One region of the Photobacterium sp. BZF1 genome, then DNA from elsewhere that is predicted to be linked to it. Evidence: riboswitches for the same ligand, from Rfam matches in the RefSeq annotation. Region 1 holds a riboswitch; each other region holds the start of a gene.
The links. A riboswitch is a leader RNA that binds a small molecule or an ion and turns the genes downstream of it on or off. The one in region 1 is predicted to bind lysine.
Positions count from the first base shown of each region.

Region 2: linked by a shared signal. The riboswitch ahead of BIZ37_RS15855 (Na+/H+ antiporter NhaC family protein) and the one ahead of lysC (lysine-sensitive aspartokinase 3) in region 1 are both predicted to bind lysine.
Region 3: linked by a shared signal. The riboswitch ahead of BIZ37_RS18465 (Na+/H+ antiporter NhaC family protein) and the one ahead of lysC (lysine-sensitive aspartokinase 3) in region 1 are both predicted to bind lysine.

Region 1 is NZ_JACSOF010000081.1:13,589-21,218, forward strand. It holds gene uvrA (excinuclease ABC subunit UvrA) at 1-1,370, shown strand, start outside; gene BIZ37_RS17830 (PglL family O-oligosaccharyltransferase) at 1,475-3,220, shown strand; gene BIZ37_RS17835 (alanine--glyoxylate aminotransferase family protein) at 3,290-4,408, opposite strand; lysine riboswitch at 4,664-4,850, shown strand; gene lysC (lysine-sensitive aspartokinase 3) at 4,960-6,342, shown strand; gene metH (methionine synthase) at 6,423-7,630, opposite strand, start outside.
Region 2 is NZ_JACSOF010000066.1:25,485-33,114, reverse strand. It holds gene BIZ37_RS15875 (NUDIX domain-containing protein) at 1-391, opposite strand, end outside; gene BIZ37_RS15870 (carboxypeptidase family protein) at 565-1,689, shown strand; gene BIZ37_RS15865 (BCCT family transporter) at 1,770-3,683, opposite strand; lysine riboswitch at 3,870-4,040, shown strand; gene BIZ37_RS15855 (Na+/H+ antiporter NhaC family protein) at 4,124-5,710, shown strand; gene BIZ37_RS15850 (hypothetical protein) at 5,778-6,500, opposite strand; gene BIZ37_RS15845 (D-alanine--D-alanine ligase) at 6,782-7,630, shown strand, end outside.
Region 3 is NZ_JACSOF010000086.1:253-7,882, reverse strand. It holds gene BIZ37_RS18495 (cupin domain-containing protein) at 1-560, opposite strand, end outside; gene BIZ37_RS18490 (SDR family NAD(P)-dependent oxidoreductase) at 592-1,359, opposite strand; gene BIZ37_RS18485 (helix-turn-helix domain-containing protein) at 1,464-1,799, shown strand; gene BIZ37_RS18480 (hypothetical protein) at 1,876-2,094, opposite strand; gene BIZ37_RS18475 (hypothetical protein) at 2,284-2,604, opposite strand; gene BIZ37_RS18470 (cold-shock protein) at 2,988-3,197, shown strand; lysine riboswitch at 3,624-3,801, shown strand; gene BIZ37_RS18465 (Na+/H+ antiporter NhaC family protein) at 3,925-5,418, shown strand; gene BIZ37_RS18460 (saccharopine dehydrogenase) at 5,461-6,525, shown strand; gene BIZ37_RS18455 (hypothetical protein) at 6,924-7,630, opposite strand, start outside.

The DNA.
Region 1 (7,630 bases):
TGTCCGGCGGTGAAGCCCAGCGTATCCGCCTGGCCAGCCAGATCGGTGCCGGCCTGGTCGGTGTAATGTACGTACTGGACGAGCCATCGATCGGCCTCCACCAGCGTGACAACGAGCGCCTGCTCAAGACCCTGACCCACCTGCGCGATCTCGGGAATACCGTTATCGTGGTTGAGCACGACGAAGATGCTATCCGCATGGCCGACCATGTTATCGATATCGGCCCGGGAGCCGGTGTCCACGGCGGTAACGTGATTGCCGAAGGTAAGCTGGCTGATATCGTCGCCAACGATAACTCATTGACGGGCCAGTACCTCAGCGGTAAGAAATGCATCGCAGTACCGGAGCAGCGTGTAGCGATGGATCCTGAGAAAACCGTCAAGCTACTGGGTGCAACGGGCAATAACCTCAAAGACGTCGATGTTGAAATCCCTGTTGGCCTGCTTACCTGTATCACCGGGGTGTCCGGCTCAGGCAAGTCGACCCTGATCAACGATACCTTCTTCCAGATAGCGCACCACCAACTCAACGGTGCAACATCGGGTCAGGCTGCGCCGTATCGTGAAATCCAGGATCTCGAGCATTTCGACAAAGTCATTGATATCGACCAGAGCCCAATTGGCCGTACGCCACGCTCTAACCCTGCGACCTATACTGGGATCTTCACCCCAATCCGTGAATTGTTTGCCGGTACCCAGGAATCACGCTCGCGTGGCTACAAGCCGGGCCGCTTCAGTTTCAACGTCAAGGGTGGCCGCTGTGAGGCGTGTCAGGGCGATGGTGTTATCAAGGTAGAGATGCACTTCCTTCCGGATGTCTATGTACCGTGTGATGCCTGTAAGGGTAAGCGCTACAACCGTGAAACCCTTGAGGTACGCTACAAGGGCAAGACCATCGACGAGGTGCTGGAGCTGACGGTAGAAGATGCCCGCGAGTTCTTCGATGCGGTACCGGCTATTGCGCGAAAACTGCAGACCCTGATTGATGTCGGCCTGTCCTACATCCGCCTCGGCCAAGCCGCTACCACCCTGTCTGGTGGTGAAGCGCAGCGGGTCAAACTGGCACGCGAACTCTCCAAGCGCGATACCGGTAAAACCCTGTATATCTTGGATGAACCGACAACCGGCCTACACTTCCATGATATCCAGCAGTTGCTCAATGTGCTGCACCGCCTACGTGACCACGGCAATACCATTGTGGTGATAGAACATAACCTCGATGTTATCAAAACAGCGGACTGGATCATCGACCTTGGTCCCGAAGGCGGTAGCGGTGGCGGTGAAATCATTGCAACCGGTACACCTGAACAGGTGGCACAGATCTCAGGTTCGCACACTGCCCGCTTCCTCAAGCCTTTGCTGCCAGAGTGAACGCCAGTACAATAGCTCTGGCAACCTAACCGATGACGATATACCGGGCTTGCAACCAAGCCCGGTTTTGTTTGATTAAGACAGTGGGATCCAACACAACCACCATGACAGTGTTATACGTAAAAGGCACCAACCTTGCCGAGAAAGGGATCAGCAAGCCGATGATCAAGCCCTTCTTGGTGTCACTCGGGATCTTATTCCTGCTTGCCATGCACTACTTCCAGCATAATCCTGGTGGTTCAGGCCTTGAGCTATCATTCAATGCCATGAGCTGGATCCCATTTAGCTTTACCATCGCTTTTGGCCTGCTGGAAATTTGCCGTCAACGGGTGTGGCGCTACTCGCGGCTGACTATTGTCCTTGCTGTTTGCTGTGTATTGCTGACACTCCCTGTGTTTTATCCCAGCGCCGACACGAGCCAAAGCCTCCCCCGGCTATTGGGCCTGTGGGCCGGCCTGCTGTTTTTCGTCGGTTTGCAGCAATTCTCGTTCAACCACAAGCAGCGCCAACGCATGTTGTGGTTTGTCCTTGCCGCGGTCTGGATCCAATCAGGCTTTGGCTGGGTACAATTCATGCTCCTCGAGCCCGGCAACCCTATCGGTTATGACACCATAGCCAACCGCCCTTATGGTATTTTCCAGCAGCCTAACGTCATGGCCAGCTTCCTCGCTACCGGCATAGTGCTCTCTGGTTACCTGCTGGCACGTATCCCGATGTACCGGGGTAAGTGGAGTTGGCAGCAGTGCTTCCTACTGCTGACTCCTGTAGTCACCCTACCAATCCTTGTCGTACTGAGCTCGCGCACTGGCTGGCTTGGCGCCGTTGTCGGGACCGTACTCCTTATTCCATACCTGCGCCGTTTTGCAGCCAAGGCACAATGGCGAATGTGGTTATTGATGATAGTACTGGGGCTCAGTGTTTCCTGGCATATCAATAGTTCAACAGGTTGGTCCCCACAGGAAAACCGCTTGAGCTTGGTGAGTGCTCGCGCAATGCATATTCCTCAGGCGGCCGAGATGTTCCTCAACCAACCATTGACCGGCTACGGCTACGGCACGTTTGAAGTCAGCTACATCACCCAAACGGCAAGATGGCATCACGATAACCCAGACAGCCCAGCAGGGATGGCAGCCCTCACCCACCCGCATAACGAACTGATCTTCTGGGCTGCTGAAGGAGGCATTGTTCCCCTGTTGGCGTTATTGGCAGCCGCGGCAGCCGTTTTCCTGAAGATAAAGAAAGCACGGGATGGTACTCAGCTAGCTCTGATTGGCTTGTTCTTCCCCATCGTCTTGCACTCCCAATTGGAGTACCCGTTCTACCACTCCCTGGTGCACTGGGTCATATTCATCCTGCTTATTTATTGGGTCGATAACCTAACGGCCAAATACTACAAAAAGCGGATGGACTACATCCTCTCGATACGGGCACTGGTACTGACCGTCCCACTCGCCACCACCGGGTTTATGGCGACGACCCTCTATTCAGGTGCCCAGTTGACCAAATATGAAACCAGCCAACCGGCCAATGTGGACTACCTGCTCCGAGTCAACAACCCATGGGCATGGAAAGACCGGTTTGAGTGGGATTTGCACCTTACCCAACTGCAGCTTGGCATTGCCAGTGATAACCCGGCTCTGGTTCAGGAGTACATCAATTGGGCCCAGAATAAAGCCAAACAGTGGCCGCGCCCGGATCTATACCAGAACCTGATCACGGCACATGGACAACTGGGGCAACAAGAACAAGCTGCACAAATATTGGATGAGGCCCAGTACCTTTACCCTGGCCATGCCTTTACAGCGCCAGCGGCCTTAGCGCCACCAGAAGAAGGGCCGGAGGCCCCTTGATTATCGACACAAATAAAAATGGCTACCTAACGGTAGCCATTTTTTGTTAACTTGCTGGTTAATTGGAAATTACTTCAGCGTCGTTTCCAGTGCGCGCAGGCACAGGGCGACATTTTCACTGCGGGCAGCATACCCCATCAAACCGATACGCCAGGCCTTACCGGCCAAGGCACCAAGGCCAGCACCAATTTCCAGGTTGTAACGCTCCAGCAGGGTCTTTCTGACTTCAGCATCATCAATACCGTCAGGAATGTAGACCGCATTAAGCTGAGGCAGGCGATGAGCTTCATCGACGACGAACTCAATCCCTAACTGCTCCAAGCCCTCACGGAGCTCTAAATGAGCATCTCTATGGCGCTGCCAAGCATTTTCCAAACCTTCGTTATGCAGTAAAACCAAGGCTTCATGTAATGCATACAGGCTATTAACCGGCGCAGTATGGTGATAGCTACGCTTGCCTTCACCGCTCCAGTACCCGAGTACTAGGCTCTGATCAAGGAACCAACTTTGTACCGGTGCCTGACGGCCCTGAATTTTAGCTACCGCTTTTTCCGAGAAAGTCAGTGGCGATAAACCCGGGACACAAGACAGACATTTCTGGCTGCCAGAATAGACCGCGTCCAGCTGCCACTCATCCACCAGCAAAGGCACACCACCCAAAGAGGTTACTGCATCCACAATCGTCAAGCAGTCATGCTCACGGGCTAGCTTGGCAATTGCCTCAGCATCACTTAGTGCACCGGTTGAGGTTTCGGCATGGACAAAAGCTACGATTTTCGCATCCGGGTTGCTTTCTAGTGCTTGGGCGACCAAGATAGGTTCAACTGGCTCACCCCAGTTGTTATCGACCATCACGGCAACACCACCGCAGCGCTCGACATTCTCACGCATACGATCACCAAACACACCATTACGGCATACAATCACCTTATCGCCCGGCTCAACCAAATTAACAAAGCAGGCTTCCATACCGGCACTGCCCGGTGCGGAAACGGCAATGGTAAAGGTATTTTGGGTTTGGAAAGCGTATTGCAGCAGTTGCTTGAGCTCATCCATCATGCCGATGAATAGCGGATCAAGGTGGCCAATGGTTGGGCGGCTCAGGGCCTGTAGCACCTGCGGGTAGATATCTGAAGGACCCGGCCCCATGAGGGTTCGCTGTGGTGGGTAGAAGCTACCAATCGTCATTATTGTTTTCCTCCCTGGCAGTAAGCGTGACAGTAAATCGTTATTGTAAGGTACTGATTGACTATATCAGCAATGAGCTAATTATGCTTATACCAAATCGCCACCACCTTCTAGCACAAAGAATCCATCACTATTTGTGACAATTTTTTGCAAAATTTATGCATATTTTATTTCTATGTAATTGACAACATACCTGTAAATCCGGTTCAATGTAGATCGTTTTTTGTTCATCCTGAGGAAAGGTTTTTCTCAGGTGAAGACAGAAGAGGAGCGTTACCCAGGTATCTTGATTGCGGGGCCCCACCCCGAAGCAGTCTGGAGAGGGGGAGTAACGCCGAGATACGACATGACAGGGGGCATGGCGTATCGGCTACGAAGGTTGAATCCTTCTGGCTGTCACCTATTCACCCTGGTAATGAATAGGTGGGGAGCTTCTGGTTGTTGTATCGGTTTACATCTTACCTTTTTGCTCTCCTGACTTTTTTGTCGGGACTACCATCCCGAGCCCCCTGTTAATTGCGTATATACTCTTTAATACTGGGAGACTCGTTGTGAGCTTTGTCGAAAATAACTTTACTATTCCTCCACCGATAACCGTAGCGAAATTTGGCGGTACTAGCGTAGCCGATCATGCCGCCATGAGCCGAAGTGCCACGATCATTAAGGACAACCCTGCTGCTAAAGTAGTTTTGATCAGTGCTTGTTCCGGCGTTACCAACCTGTTAGTTGAACTTGCAAACGGAATTGCCGATAACGAGCAGCGCTCCCAACGGCTACATAAATTGACCTCTATTCACCAGAATATTATCGACAACCTGGCCCAGCCAGATGCTGTCACTGGCCACATAGAACAACTTATCAATAACGTGGCAAGCCTTGCTGAACAGGCCGCAGAAGCACCATCGACCAAACTGACCGATCAGTTAGTTGCCCATGGTGAACTGTTGTCGACGCACTTATTTACCCAAATTCTTAACGAAATGGGGGCGACAGCCCAACGTTTCGATATTCGCTCTGTCATGCGTACCGACAGCCAGTTCGGCAAAGCTATCCCGGAAGTCGACACTATCCGCCAGCTTGCTGATGCCCAGCTCCAGCCATTGCTGGAAGGCGAGACAGTTATCGTCTCCCAAGGTTTTATCGGTTCAGACGCTAACGGGGAAACTACGACCCTTGGCCGTGGCGGCAGTGACTACAGTGCAGCTCTTGTTGCCGAAGCTATCAGTGCAGGAACCCTAGAGATCTGGACTGACGTACCGGGCATGTACACCACCGACCCGCGTATCACTGCTAATGCCAAGCCAATAAGCGAAATCAGCTTCAGCGAAGCCTCTGAAATGGCTAACTTCGGTGCCAAGATCCTCCATCCGTCGACCTTGCTGCCAGCAGTTCGCCAGCAGATCCCTGTCTTCATTGGATCATCCAAGGCGCCTGAACAAGGCGGCACATGGATCCGCCAGCAAGTGAGCGAGCCGCCTAAGTTCCGCGCCCTCGCCCTGCGCTGTAACCAGACCATGGTTACCCTGACCAGCCTAAACATGTTCCATGCCTACGGCTTCTTGTCTGAGGTATTCCGCATTCTTGCTGAGCACAAGATTTCAGTTGACTTGATCACCACCTCTGAAGTCAGCGTGTCACTGACATTGGATCAAACCGATACCGGTGGCGGCGCGCCAAGCCTGCCTGCAACGGCAATGGAACAACTGAGCAAGCTTTGCCGCGTGGAAGTCGAGCAAGACCTTTGCCTGGTTGCCCTGATTGGTAACGAGCTTGGTGATGCCCCAGGCGCAGCAACCCAGGTATTCAGCCGGTTGGATGACTACAGCCCACGCATGATCTGCTTCGGCGCCAGCACCCACAACCTGTGCTTCCTAGTGAAGACGGAAGAATCACGCGAGGTGATCAAAGTCTTGCACCACGGTTTGTTCGAGTAAGACGAAACCGATAAGATTCTGATTAGTAGAAAAGCAAAAGGCGCTCAATGAGCGCCTTTTTTGTTGTTGAAGAAAATCTATTAGCCGTTGAGGTTCGGCCCCAGCCATTTCTCGGCTTCGACCAAATCCCAGCCCTTGCGATCAGCATAGCTGTCACGCTGATCATCTTGGATCTGGGCGATCGCAAAGTATCTCGAGTCTGGATGAGAGAAGTACCAACCCGAGACAGACGCACCCGGCCACATAGCATAGCTGGTCGTCAGTGACATACCGATGGTCTCTTCTACCTGCAATAGCTCCCACAGCGACCCTTTTTCGGTATGCTCAGGACATGCCGGATAGCCCGGTGCAGGGCGGATCCCTTGGTATTTCTCACGGATCAGATCATCGTTGGACAAATCTTCATCCGGCGAATAGCCCCAGATATCCTTTCGCACCTGCTCGTGCAGGTATTCGGCAAACGCTTCTGCCAAACGGTCGGCCACGGCCTGGATCATAATCGCATTGTAGTCATCGCCCGCCGCTTTGTAGGCATCGGCCAACTCACGTTCACCAATACCGCCGGTGACCGCAAAGGCACCAATCCAATCGGCTTTCCCGCTTTCCTTCGGCGCAATGTAGTCCGATAGGCAGTAGTTGAAGCCCTTCGGTTTCTCGGTTTGCTGGCGTAAGTTGTGTAGTACCTTGGCCACTTCAGTGCGCGACTCATCGGTGTACACCTCGATATCATCTCCGACACTATTGGCCGGGAACATAGCACACATCCCCCGCGCCTTGAGCAAGCCTTCCTGCTCAACCCTGTCTAGCAAGTCATTGGCGTCTTTAAACAAACGACGCGCTTCCTCACCCACTTCTTCATGGTCAAGAATAGCTGGATACTTACCCATCAGCGACCAGGTCATAAAGAACGGGGTCCAGTCGATATACTGGCGCAGGGTAGCAACATCGAAGTCATCGAAGACCTGCACACCTGATTTCAGAGGTGCCGGCGGGGTGTAACTATTCCAATCAATCGCGACCTTGTTTGCCCGTGCAACATCCAGGGAAACCGGCTTGGTCTTTGGACGCTTGCGGCTATGCTGGTCACGTACCCTGACATAGTCGGCATCAAGCTTTTCGACAAAAGCAGGACGCAATTCATCAGACAGCAGCGAGGTACACACGCCAACAGCACGGGAGGCATTATTTACATACACCACCGGATGGCTGTAGTTCTGCTCGATCTTCACTGCAGTGTGAGCCTTGGATGTCGTCGCACCACCGATCAACAGCGGCAGGTCGAAGCCTT
Region 2 (7,630 bases), on a different contig from region 1:
GTTCCTGACTCACTAAAGCACGAAGAGACTCAGGAAAAAGGTTCCACTGCTCAATTTCTTTGCAAGGTACCCAGAAAAACTCGAGGTGGGCTTCATTCGATACCAGTGGTTCTAAGTGCGATAAGCCAGTTTCAACCTCAAACAGCAGGTTAATTTCAGCCTGTGGTTGTCCCTCGAGGAGCCACTCATTTTCTGCGGCACCAATAAACCTGCCAACGTCGGCATTTATTGATGCCTCCTCGAACAGTTCACGCGCCAACGCTACTGGTGCCGATTCGCCAAACTCAATGTGCCCCCCGGGCAGGAAAGTCATATTATCGCCAATAGCCCTGACCAAAAGGATATGGTCACTATCGCGGATCACCCCACGAGCAACGTAATGAAAAGCCACTTTATCTTCCTATATATTGTTTTTCACCAATCTTAACGCAGTGAATCAATGGTCCGAAGTGTTTCCTTAGTGCCCTTGGCGCAATATCAACGCTCTGTAACAGATAAATGCTTCAAACCAGCTATATTTACAGCTAACCTCTTTTTACCTCAACAAACATAAGATTGATAACAATGAAAATTTTCAGCAATTTCGAAAGTGGTAACATCCATATCGTCAGTGCCGATTCGCCAGACAATATCCAACTGACCATTCCTGCCGACAACCAGTCAGAGATTTCACAGTGGTTCCACTTCCGTCTTGAAAGCGAGCCCCAGCAGCAACACCAGTTTTCAATCTTAAACCTGGCCAAATCCGCCTACCCAGAAGGATGGCAGGACTATGATGTGGTTGCCTCCTACGATAGGGAAGAATGGTTCCGTATTCCGGCGGAGTTTGACGGCGATACCCTGAGCTTCAAGGTGATCCCAGAATATGGCTCAATGTATTTTGCCTACTTCGCACCTTACAGTTACGACCGCCACCAAGATTTGCTGCACCAAGCGCAAAGCCAGTTCAACTGCAAGCTGGAAACCCTCGGCAGCACTCTCGATGGCAACGACATGAGCTTGCTGACCATTGGCGAGCCAGCTGACGGAAAAAAAGATATCTGGATCATTGGTCGTCAGCACCCGGGCGAAACCATGGCGGAGTGGTTCATCGAAGGCCTGCTTCAGCGCCTGCTCGATGATACCGACACGGTAGCCAAAGCCCTGCTCGATAAAGCGGTATTCCATATCGTGCCGAACATGAATCCGGACGGCAGTATCCGTGGGCACCTGCGAACCAATTCCATTGGTGTCAACCTAAACCGCGAATGGCAAACGCCATCAATGGATAAGAGCCCTGAGGTTTTCCTTGTCCGCGAGCGTATGCTGGCGACTGGCGTCGATATGTTCCTCGACATCCACGGTGACGAAGCGATCCCTTATAACTTCGTGGCAGGCAGCGAAGGGATCCCATCCTACAATGAACGCCATGCCGCGTTGGAGAACGCCTTCAAAGCCGCTCTGCTGACTATCACCCCTGAGTTCCAGGTTGCCCATGGCTACGACAAAGACGAGCCGGGCAAAGCTAACCTGACCATCGGCTCCAACTGGGTCGCCGAGCAGTTCAAGTGCCTGTCCTACACTATCGAGATGCCGTTCAAAGATCACATCAGCCATCCTGATGAGTTCTATGGTTGGTCGCCGGAGCGTAGCGTCGCCTTCGGCCAGGATGTGTTAGCTGCCGTGTGGGCTGTGGTCGATCAGATCTAACGTCTTATTTTAAAAAAGAGATTAGATACAAAAATGCCGAGTCATATGACTCGGCATTTTAATTTGGCCTTAGCAATGGCTTATGCTTCTTGCTCGACCATAGACTCTAGACGGGTTCGCATCAGTTCATTGAACACCTTACGGGCTTCCTGCGCTTCTTCCGAGGCCACCAGCTTGTTGTCTTTGGCTGTCATAGCATCATCCATCAACTGCTGGAGCTGGTCCAAACGCTCTTGTGGCGCATCGCTGAAATCCATACCGGATTCACCGTTAGCCACTGCTTCGGCACGGATCTTCTTCTTCAGTTTCCACACTTTGTAAAGTGCTTCGCGCTCGGCTTCAGCCGCCGCCATAGCGATTGCTTTCAGCTCCTCGAACTTGGTCAGTGCCATACCTTCATTAGACCATGGGTCGACATCGGGTAGCTCCTCGATGTTGATCACCGGATCTTCATAACCTTCCTGATGGGTCAAATCGAGCGTTGCTGCCTTCACTGCCGACATCATCAGCATCACCGCTATCACCAACAACGGTAAGCCACCGACGATAGCCGCCGTTTGCAGGGTCGACAAACCACCCATGAACAGCAATACCGACGGCATGAATGACAAAGCAAATGCCCAGAACAAGCGGTTCCAGCGCATCGGGTCTTCAGTCACGTTGTTTTGTACGACCGATGCCAGGATGTAGGAAATCGAGTCAAACGTCGTTGCGGTGAAAATCAAACACAGCAGGGTGAATGCTGCGATGACCAATGTACTAAACGGCAACTGCTCAAGGATAGAGAAGATCGCTTTTGTCGCACCCTCAGAATTCAAGATACCAACCACATCCAGCGCACCCGAAAGCTGAAGCGATAGACCGTAGTTACCCAAGATCATGAAGAACAGGAAGCAGCCCATCGACCCGAAGAATATCGAACCGGTCACCATCTGCTTGATGGTGCGGCCACGGGAGATCCTCGCGACGAACAACCCCATACTCGGGGCGAAAACCAACCACCACGCCCAGTAGAAAATGGTCCAATCCTGAGGGAAATGGGTATTTTCAAACGAGCCATAGCCGCCGAACGGTTCAGCCCATGTTGCCATCACAAAGAAGTTCGACAACATTCGGCCCAGCGAATCCAAGCCGGTTTCCAGCATGAATATCGTTGGCCCAGTCACCAGAATAAAAGCCAACAGACCCAAAGCTCCCCAGAAGTTGATATTACTGAGGAACTTAATGCCCTTCTCCATCCCGGCATACGCCGAATAGGCGAAGATAGCGGTACAAATCATCAATACGATAATTTGGGTAACCGTATCTTTCGGTACGCCGAATAGGTAGTTGGCACCTTCGGTGATCAACGGCGCAGCCAAGCCCAGCGTCGTGGCACCACCGCCCAGCAAGCCGAAGATAAATAGCACATCGATGACTTTACCCAGCCAACCATAACTGCGGGCTTCGCCGATCACTGGCATCAATGCCGCCGAGACCTTAAGTACAGGCTGCTTGCGCACATAGAAGAAATAAGCAATCGGCAATGCAGGGACCAAATAAATAGACCATGCAATCGGCCCCCAGTGGAACAAGCCATAAGTTGCCGCCCAGCGGACCGCTTCTTCACTGCCAGGTTCTAACTGGAAAGGAGGCGCCTGGTAGTAATACGCCCACTCAATTGTCCCCCAGTAAAGAATACTGGCACCGATACCACCACAGAACAGCATGGCCGCCCATGACGCCGTCGTAAACTCGGGCTGCTCATCAGGATCGCCCAGTTTGATTTGGCCGATATCGGAAAAAACGATGTAGATCATAAAGAAGAATGCACCGACACCAAGCGCCAAATAGAGGAAACCGAGCTTATCGGTCATAAACGTTTTGGCGACAGCAATCCATTCTGCCCCTTGCGCCGGGAACAGCAGCAAAGGCACCACAACCGAGATCAACATCCCCAACGCCCCGAAGAACGTCGGTTTATCAATCAATTCAAAGTGTTTGCGAGAAAACACGTTAGCTCCTTAAAATTAAAACCCAGCAATGGGTAAAATGGATAATCCGAGGAAAGGGCCAACGCTTCAAACCAAGATTCTAATCAACACCATGAAAAAAGCTTATTATTAGCTGACATAAATATTCAGCCGTATATAATGTTAGACTTATGACCAAAATCCAGTAGGATTGACGGTGATAAACCCTAAATCAGTAGAGGCGCGCTGCCTATAAGTAACCGTGTGGAGGGTGATACCTTTGAAGCCGGAGAAAGGAGTCAGCGCCGAAGTGACTGCAGCCATCAACTCAGTCGCTGGGTCTGTGTCGAATAGGCACAGAACTGCCATAGTTTTTACCTATGGAGCGCTACCTGAGGGGGTAACAAGTCTTCTTTTTCTGCGTCTTAGTTACACTTCCTTTCGGTAGATCTCCACCTGAAACACATAGGTGTGATGAGATCATGAACCTTGTCGATTTCTCGGACTCGCTAATGTCCGTTATCCCAGCCATGCTGGCCGTTATCCTTGCAGTCACCACCAGGCGGGTTTTGCTTTCCCTCGGCGCGGGAATCTTTGCCGGCGCACTGATGCTTAACCAGTACTCTCCGCTCGAATCCCTGCAATATTTGGTCAGCAAAGTGCTGGCAATTGTGTGGGTTGACGGTGCTATGAACAGCGATAACGTCAACATGATTATCTTCATGTTGCTACTTGGTGCGCTGATCAGCCTGATGAGCGTCTCCGGTGCCACCCAGGCATTCGCCGACTGGGCAGCAGTTCGCTGTAAAGACCGCCGCAGTGCCAAATCACTGACTGGCTTGATGGTCTTTATCTTTTTCATCGATGATTTCTTCCATAGCCTATCGGTAGGTGCTATCTGCCGTCCGGTTACCGACCGGTTCAATATCTCACGAGCCAAACTGGCTTACCTGCTGGACTCCACGGCTGCGCCGGTTTGCGTATTGATGCCAATCTCTTCATGGGGTGCCTACATCATCGCGCTCGTTGGCGGCATCATGGTGGCACATGGCGTGACCGATCAGAGTCCAATTTCGGCGTTTGTCGAGATGATGCCAATGAACCTATACGCAGTATTCACTCTGGTGATGGTGCTGTGTGTGATTGCGTTCCAGCTTGATATCGGTCCGATGCGCAAGCATGAGAAGTGGGCACTTGAAGGTAAGCTATGGGATGAATCGAAAGGCAAGCCAGCCGGTCTAGACGTAGAAACACCAGAATCAGCCACAGGTGGCATGATCGATATGGTATTGCCTATCCTGACACTGACCATGGCAACCGTATTTTTCATGGTGCAGTCAGGGGCGGACGTATTGGCCGCCAACGGTGAAGCCTTCAGCGTGATTGGCTCGTTCGAGAACACCAATGTAGGTTCGTCGCTTGTTTATGGAGCAATCTGCAGCCTGGTAGTCTCTATCGGCCTTGCCCTTCGACTGAAGCTGGATGCCGGCAGCTGGATGAAAGCTGCCCCTCAAGGCATTTCTGCTATGATGCCAGCCATCATTATCCTGTTCTTTGCCTGGACAATTGGTGCGGTTGTACGTGACATGCAAACCGGTATCTACCTGGCTTCCATGTCTAACGGTAACCTGCCGGTTGAGCTGCTTCCTGCTGTTGTCTTCCTGCTATCTTGTGCCATGGCATTTGCGACAGGCACCAGCTGGGGTACGTTCGGCATCATGCTACCGCTAGCCGGTGATATTGCTGCAGCCAGTGACATCGCACTACTGCTTCCTATGCTGTCTGCAGTACTAGCAGGTGCGGTATTTGGTGATCACAGCTCACCGATTTCAAGTACCAGTATCTTGTCAGCAACAGGGGCAGGCTGCCACCACATGGACCATGTGATGACCCAGCTCCCATACGCTTGTTCTGTTGCATTCGGAGCCCTACTTGGTTACCTCGCTATCGGCTACACCCACTCAGCATGGGCTGGTGTGGCAGTGAGCGGCCTATGGTTCATGGCGTTCTGCGCCTTTGCTGTTCGCAAGAGCAAGCCTGTTGTCGCTGCTGAGCCTGTTACTAACTAAATAGTTAGCACATTTACAAACACAAAGAGCAAGGCCAAGACCTTGCTCTTTTTTTATCAGCCAACCATCAGTGACTGTGTTTGATCTGCAAATCAGAGAAGTAAGCATCGTTGCCGGGTTCGGTGAACAGTCCAATCACCCCTTTTTGTTCCGAACCGTGGAACAAGCGATCAACCACCAGAACCTTCTCCCCATCGACATAAAAAATCCCTTGGTTATTGTTAATTTCGACTTTTAAACGAAACCACTGTCCAGGGCGAATATTCGCTGCACTCTCATACTCTCCAGGAGCTGATTCCCGAAGTTCATGCCATGGGTGATCTGGATAGGAGAAGTACTGTACAGTCAGTTTTCGCTGCGCCTCATCCTCCGAAATGGCATTTACCGGACGAAAATATATGCCTTCATAACGCGATAAATCTTCACTAACACGAAAAACAATACCGACAAACCCCTTCGCTGATGCATCGGCACCCTGCTGTGGTTCGCCAGCCATATTTATCTCTATCGAACCATCACGAAATGGTATTCCCTCAAGCGCAAGGTAAGTACAGTTATCACACCCGCCTTGCTCTATAGACTTGTGATCTGGCAATACAGAGACATGTATCCCCTTTTGCCCCATATACTCAACCACCTCAGCCCTTACTCCTTTGGATTGGGTATTTTCTAAGGTATCCAATGGAAAGTTTTCAAACTCCAGAGCAGTCGCTACCGTCGCAAACAGCCCCATAGACAATGAAATCAACCACATGCTCAATACATTCGTTCGCTGTACTTGTCTGTTCATAGCCCAGTACCTAGCAGGATATTTACTTCAAGTTAGCTGAAAAGAAATTCACCCTTTGCTCAAAAATAAGACAACATTCTCTGTGATGAAAATAAAGTTATGCACAATGTCATACTTTTTAGGCATCGCAATCCAACATACAGTACAAGCCATTACAATAAGCCACTGAACACTATACAAGCACTTTTATATTCTTATTTACCGCGGTTGTTTCTGATTAATCAACCGTTTGTATTTTTATTGATGATTTTCACACAACAAAGCTTAATTGGAACACGACCATGCGAATTGGAATTTTATACGGCGGAGAGTCAAGCGAGCGCGAAGTCTCCTTAAAATCAGGCAACTGTATTGCTGATGCCGTTGAGTCACTGGGTTACGAAGCAATCAAAATCGATCCGCGCCACATCGATATCACCTTGCAAGGGTTCTTCAACCTAGACAAAGTGTTTATTGCCCTCCATGGCGGTATGGGGGAAAGCGGGCACCTGCAAGCCCTGCTGGATTTGCTCAAAATCCCCTATACCGGCAGTGGCCTGCTGGCCTCATCCATTTCACTCAACAAGCTCAAGACCAAAGAGATTTGGCGTTCTAATGGCCTGCAAACCGCAGATTGGATCAAGGTCAACAAGCACACGCCTACCGACACCATCAAAGTCACCTTGGCCGATCTAACTTACCCCGTCGTCGTCAAACCGCTGAACCAAGGTTGCAGTATCGGTGTATCCAAAGCTTCTTCGCCTGATGAGCTTTATAATGCCCTGATTGATGCGTTTGAATACGATGATGAGATTCTGGTCGAGCAGTTCATCACTGGCCGAGAATACACCTGCGCGATCCTTGATGGTAAAGCGCTCCCTGTTGTGCAGATAAAATCAGACAGCTTCTTTGATTGGGATGCGAAATTCGGCAATCAAACCGCGACTTACCATTGCCCATCAGATTTGACGGCGGAACAAGAAAAAGCCATGCAGCAAGCGGCGCTTACCGCCTACAAAACGTTGGGCTGTCGAGGATGGGGACGGGTTGATACATTCCTTGATAACCAAGGGAAAATTTGGCTGATTGAAATGAACACGGTACCGGGCATGACGACCCGCAGTGTCTTCCCGATGGCAGCCAAAGAAGCC
Region 3 (7,630 bases), on a different contig from region 1:
GTCCCTGTTGGGTAACTGCCGAATTCATCTTTGAACTCACCGGAAAGCACCAGAATTTCTTCTCCGCCCCAATGGCGGTGGGGCTGGAATCGCTCTCCTGCCGGCCATTTTACTAAAGCGGTATGCTGGTGGCCGAACTCATGAAGCGGCATCACCTGCAACCCACCAATCCCCGGTTGCCATAGTGTGTGGCGGGTATCTATCCGGACCTGCTGGCTATCGTCAGGCAAGAACTGGTTGAGCTTGACGAAAATCGTACACCCTTCCTTGCTAAATGGGGCATGTTGGCTACCGGGTGGATTGCGGATATAGGTGCCTGGGCCGAAATCACCAGTCTCGTCAGAAAAGACGCCATCGAGGACAAAGATTTCTTCGCCCATAGGGTGAGGGTGGGGGGCAAATGATGAGCCCTCGGCATAGCGGACGACACTGGTAGTGTGGCCCGACTCTTTGGCTTCCCTTTCCAGCGGTTTGCGCCATACCCCATTGGCCGGGCTTGGCTGCCAGTCCATCTGCTCGGTACCAATGACCAATCGTTGTTGAAAATCCATATTGAGCATTTTGTCCCTCTCCCCAGGTCTTGATGTAAAGTTAGTTTCGGCCTGCCATCACGCCGCCATCGACATCCCAGATAGCACCGGTTACCCAACTGGCATCATCTGATAGCAAGAAGGAGATGCTGCTGGCAATATCTGTCGGTGTACCAATTCGGCCGATAGGATGAAAGTCATTGAACTCAGCCAAGGCATCATCAATGTGCTCGGGCTCGATAAACGCACCATATATCGGTGTTTTCACTACTGCAGGCGAGACGGCATTGACACGAATATTATGCTCGGCCAGTTCCATTGCCATATGTTGGGTTAAGGCATGGAGCCCGGCTTTTGCCATTGAGTAGGCCGAAGACGGCGTTGCCTTAATAGCCTGTTTCGCCCACATCGAACCGATGTTCACAATACTGCCGCCGCCATGTGAAATCATATTTTTCGCAACAGCTTGGCTGATCCTAAATGTCGCTTTGTTGAGCTCCATATAAGTATCATAATCGGCCATCGAATGGTCAACGAACGCTTTCGGGTTGAAGTATCCTGCAGCGTTGACCATGTAACTGATTGCGCCATAGCTGTTGATACTGTCGATCAGTTTGTCGACATCTTGTGGTTGGTATAAGTTGGCTTGCAGGCCGGTAGCCTTGCCACCTTCAGCGTTAAGTTCTTTCACAGCCTTGTCGAGTTTGTCGGGGTTATTGCCGACAATGATCACTTCAATATTTTTTTTGCTCAGTTGTTTAGCTGTCTCTAGGCCCATACCGCTGGTGCCACCGATAACAAGTGCTGCGCCTGTGTGGGAAAAGGTCATTTGTTTTCTCCTGCCTGTGTACGATAAGCTAATCTTAGGTTCACAATTAACCTGCTGAATAGTCAGTACAAATCGGTGGGGTAGGTACTTTTTGGTACATCTTTATGAAAACACAAGAAAACTTTTTTTCACGCAAATCTGCCCCTGAGCGTGCTGCGCGAATGGTAGAAACCATATATGGTTGTAAGTGGTCACTAACCGTTTACCAGTTGCTGGTAAACGGTATCAATCGTCCAGGTGAGATGGTTCGAGCTGTGGAGGGATTATCAACCAAAGTACTCAATGAATGCCTTAGGAAAAACGTTGAGTTTGGTATTTTGGATAAAGTGGTATTTAACGAGCTACCACCTCGGGTGGAGTACCATGTGACTCCTTTTGGCGAGAAGTTCCTGCGAGTACTAGATGAGCTTGACAAGCTTCAAAACGAACTTGAAAGTTAGCCACATATAAAAAAGCGCCGATATGATCGGCGCGCATAGGTTTTAGGTTGAGCTTGCCAAGTTGATACGAGAGAAGTTAAAGCTCAAATTCCGGCACTTTTTTCTTTACGGCATCGTGGGTTCCGATGTAAAGCAGTTCCTGCTCGCCGATTCCCCTCATGAAAAATGAAAGGCATTTAGGACATTGCAATTTTTCTTGTCCCGTTGTTGCCAGTGATTTTTCGTGCCATTTGCGTCGTACTCGGTTTAAACCTGAGGTGTTATTACACTCTGGGCATCGAATAGGTACTTTCATAACATCGTCCTCCTGACCGCTCTGCTTGGTTATAAATTAACCAGAAGTAGCCAGCGCAAAACTTGATATGCATCAGGTTTATCAATTGATGTCGTGACGTTGCAATGAAGTTTTGTATATTTGAGATCGATGCCTCAGCAAGAATTCACAATGCGTAACCTGTTGTTACAAAAAGACATATTTCAGTGGTTATGCTGTGCCTAAAATAGCCTGACGTTTAGCCATTAGTTCTTTTGCCATGGACTGGGCGGTAATGCGCATCCCCTTTTGCTCCAAGCCGATCAGTAGTTGCATCCGCAGGCTTTCGGCACGCTCTTCGAGTGCCTGGCGTTCACCTTCTGACTTCTCAGCGGCTTTTTCATAACAGCCAATAATCGATTTGAAGAGGTGGGACTCGAAGCTGGTTCTTTCTTCAGGCTGGATCGTGCGTGATTCCTTCACTTCACCATTGGCCTTGCGGCGGTTGTAGTCTTGGATCTGGTTTTCAGCGATAAGGTCGAACACACTCATAACAATACTTTTCCTATGGATATTTCGCCTCCATCATAACTTTGCTGATTGAATAGATGCTGAAAAATGCCTTGGGGAAGTGTTTCGAAATGTGTTCGTCAGCAGGGTGATTGCTGAATGAATAGTGAATGCCCTAGAAAATAAAACGAAGAAATGTCAAAAATACGCTGCATATTTTTCACTCTGTTGTTATGATACGCAGGCTCATTTTGAGAAGAGTTATTTAATGCAACATCAAGTACAAGTTAAACCATCTGATATTGTTACGTTTTCGTACTGTATCTAACTGTTTCCCTTATATTTATCGTCACATTAATAATTCACTTTTACCTGACCGTAGCTATTTGCTAACGGTTTAAATGAATTTACATAAGGGACAACACATGTCTAAGTCTACTGGTATCGTTAAGTGGTTTAACGAAGAAAAAGGTTTCGGTTTTATCACTCAAGAGAACGGCGGTGCAGACGTATTCGTACACTTCCGCGCTATCGCTTCTGAAGGTTTCAAGACTCTTTCTGAAGGTCAGAAAGTTTCTTTCGACATCGAGCAAGGCCAGAAAGGTCCACAAGCTGCTAACGTAGTTACTCTATAAGTCATCGAACTTATTGAAGAAAATGCTGGCTTAGGCCGGCATTTTTTATATCTGTTATTTCTGATCTTCAACTTCTCCCTCAACATCCCTTTCCCCTCATTTTATTCGGGCAAGATGGGTGAGGATGGGTAAATATGCATCCTGAGCCTCCATGGTTGCGCTTTTACCTTGACTCCCACTCAAGTCAAACCTGATGCCGTGATTCCTAATCCAGATAAATATTGATATGAGGTTTGCCACCTGAAAGCAAAAAACAGCCTTTGTGGTTGTTGTTGCTGCAAGTGTGGTAACCGATAGTGCAATGTTTTGTTAATTAAGTGTTTAATGAAATATATTGTGTGATCTTTATCACAAGCTAACGTCAAGTTGATTTGGATTATACGTTTTTGTGTTTTATTCAATACAAAGCGGGTGGTTATTCACTGCCTGCAACGTAGAGGCGCATTGCCTAAGAGTAGTTTAGTGAAGGTCGACAACCGGTGAAGCTAAGCGAAAGGAGTCAATGCCGAAGTGGTTTTGGTCGTCAGCCAAGCTGCTGGGGTTGTTCTTAATAGGAGCATCACTGTCATCTCGGGTCCTGCCCAGATGGAGAGCTACAGCAATTTTTGTTTTCGAACAGGTAAGTTCGCCTACCGATTTCGTACAGCCTTTGTCGCTCGCGTGTTCCTTACGCCCCTCCTCTAAAAACACAAATACTTTGATGTTGTTTATTAGGAGAAGTCTACGAATGGCTGATTACGGATTATTGTCCATCGTACCCGCGGTGTTGGCGCTGATACTCGCCTTTACTACCCGGCATGTTGTTTTGGCCCTGGGCGTTGCAGTGATCAGTGGCATGCTGATCTTAACCAAGGGTCACCCTGTCGATACTGCGTTGATGTTCTTGTCTGATGGGCCGTTCACACAGCTTGCATCGGGCAGTAACGCACAGATCATTATTGTTATTACTATCATTTCCGGTTTTATCTATTTGGTTGAGCAAAGCGGTGGTATGGCGGCGTTTTCGACCATGGCGACCCGTTATGTGTCATCACCATTGAAGGCCCAGCTTGCGACTTGGGCTACCGGTATCGGGGTGTTCTTTACCGACTCGGGTAACTCGCTGATCCTCGGCCCGATGTTCTCGCCAATCTTCAACAAGCTTAAGATGAGCAAGGAGAAGCTGGCCTTTATCATTGATTCGACCTCATCACCGATCTGTGTGCTGATCCCTATCATCAGCTGGGGGGTGTACTCGCAGGGTCTAATTGAAAACGCATTCGATAATATGGGCCAGCCGGTCGATGGATTTGCGACTTTCCTTCAGGTGATCCCTTACCAGCTGTATGCCTTGCTGGCATTGTTCAGTGTACCTGTTTACGCGGTGCTGAAAAAAGACTGGGGACCAATGGCTGAAGCCGAGCAGCAAGCGCGCCAGCAGACTGAGGTGAGTGTGCAGCAGGCAGACAACCAACCGGTGAAATCAGGCCGTATTTCACTGATTGTACTGCCGCTGGCAGTGCTATTCGGGTCGTTAATTGCACTGTTCACGTATAACTACCACCTTCATGGCACTATCAATGGCCCGGTGATCCGCGCATCGCTCGGTACCAGCTACCTGATTGCTTCGGTGACGGCGATTGCTTATTACGCTTACACCAAAACTATGACCGCCTCGACAGCCTTCAACACTTTTGTGTCGGGTATGCAGCGAATCATGCTAATTTTGGTTATCTTGCTATTGGCATGGACCTTGGGTGATATCTGTAAGTCTCTGGGTACCGGGGATTACATCAGTCAGGTGATGAATGACCGTCTGCCGGTATTTATGTTGCCTGCCCTGATTTTCGTTATCGGTAGCTTTATTTCGGTGGCAACGGGTTCGTCGTGGGGCACCTTTGCCATCCTGATCCCAATTGCCGTTCCTGTTGCCAGTGCGTTGGGTGCTGACCCGCTGATTTGTATTGGTGCAGCGCTAAGTGGCGGTATGCTGGGTGATCATTCATCTCCGATTTCAGACACCACGATCCTTAGTTCGATGTCGACCGGGTGTGACCATGTGTCCCACGTCCGTACCCAGTTCCCTTACGCTATTTTGACTGGCGTAACCGCCAGCATCGGTTTCATGATTGCCGAAATCACCCGTAGCCCGTACACCATTGTATTGGCTGCCGTATTGCAAGTTGCGTTGATTGTTTTGATGGTGCGCCGTCAGGCCGCAGCCAGCCCTGTTATCGCTTAAGTTGAGATAGCTCAACAAGCTATCGTTTAGAAAGGATTGAAAATGAACACACTATTTTGGCTAAGAGATGAAGTAAAAGTGGGTGAGCACCGTACAGCTTTGACACCTACCGGAGCCAAAGCCCTGATTGATGCAGGTGCTCAGGTGATTGTCGAGCGCAGCGACACCCGTATTTTTCCTGATCAGGCTTATGTTGATGTGGGCTGTGAGTTGGCGGCAGGCCATAGCTGGACCGACGCACCGGAGTACGCCTATATCCTAGGTTTGAAAGAGCTGGCTGAAGATGACTTCCCGCTCAAGCACCAGCACATTTACTTTGCCCATGCATTCAAAGGCCAAGATGAAGCGGTACAGATTCTGTCACGCTTCAATGCCGGTGGTGGTCAAATCCTTGATTTGGAATTCCTGCAAGATGAAATGGGCAAGCGTGTTTGTGCCTTTGGTTACTGGGCGGGCTATGTCGGCGCAGCGATTGGCCTGTCGGGCTTTATCCACCATTTACAGTGTAAAGACGTGTTCGGCGCGGTGGGCAGCTACCCAGACCGCGACCATTACCTAGCAGTACTGCGCGAGCAGGTTGCAACACTGTCAGAGCAGCCTAGGGTGCTGGTTATCGGTCAGTTTGGCCGTTGCGGCCGTGGTGCACTGGACTTGTTTGCCGAGCTAGGTATCGACGCCGACGGCTGGGATATCGAAGAAACCAAAGCCGGTGGCCCGTTCACCGCTATCAATGACTACGACATCTTGGTCAACTGCGCTTACCTTGCTGAAGGCACGCCTCCTTTCATTACCAAGGAAAGTCTAGGTGAGAACCCTCGCCTGAGCATGGTCAGCGATGTCAGTTGCGATCCGAACAACCCGGATAACCCAATCCGCATCTACAACCAAAGCACCAAGCTTTCCAAACCGATCATCGAATCGGATGTCAGCGGGTTATATGTTCAGGCGGTGGATCACCTACCGACAGTACTGCCAAAAGAAAGCAGCGAAGATTTCGCCGGGCAGCTCCTGCCACATCTTCTGACCCTGTGCAAAGGTGAAGATCCAAACGGCGTCTGGGCAAGGGCACGTGATTTCTACGCAACGGCGCAGAATATTGTGAAATAAAAGCCGAGCGTCTCGCCTAGGATGATAAGGGGATACGGGATCTACGTTTGTTAGATCCCTTTTTTTAATGGGGAGTAAGTCAATCTCAGCGACAGGGATAATGTCGAGGCAGTATCTTGTAACTCATTATTGGACAAATGTGAGTTACGCCCCATGGAGCATTCTAACTTTTCGGATTATTTCTAGTATTGCTACCATACGATCAGTCTACATGTTGTTGGCTAATTCACTACACATAACATTCCACTGGATATAGATAAGTCAGAAAACTTGTTAATTAAAATAATTTTATTTAACCTATAACTAATCTTTATTGTGTGTTGCTTATATTATTAAATCAGCCACACCTAATTCATAGTGAATTAGGCATAGCTTTTTCATCTATTAAATATATTCACTTATTTACTGTTTGTACTATGAATAATTTTCCCATATAGCTCTTCCAGAAGATCTTCTGATTTTTGATTTTCTGCTCCAGCAGCTTGAATTGCTTCAGCAGCGTGATAACCTCTCAAGCCGACCAAGGTTGGTTTTCCGTCGTACACAAAAGTATAAACAGCTTCAACAGGGTAGGCGTGTATTGCAGATATATATTTTTTCAAATCAACTGATTGTTGAAACAAGCTAGAAATTAAAAAGTCTTTAGATAATTCAACTTCTATCCATGCTTGATATTGTTTACTTTTATCCCATGTATGACTAACACTTGCAAAAGTAGACGGACTCTCTTCGTAGGACTCAAGTAAATGCAAACGAAGCCGTTGCACGTCACCCAATTTACTCCATTTTTCTGCAAAAAATTCTGTTAAGTATTTCCTAAACTCATCAACTGAAGCTCCTTCTTGTTTTTTAAATGCTATTGCATACCTTGGGTTTTTTGATGCTCCATTTAACAGACCAGAACAATTTCGATCAATAAACGTACGAGTTTCTGGTGTTACAGACATTGTAAAGGCATTTCTAGACACTAAATATGGCTCATCTTTAGATACATACTTTACTGTAACGTCACACTCTATAAATGCTTCTAAATCCTTAGCTGATAAGTATAACAACTGAGCAATTCCATTAGGTTGATCATGCAATGGTAGATCTAGTTCAACTC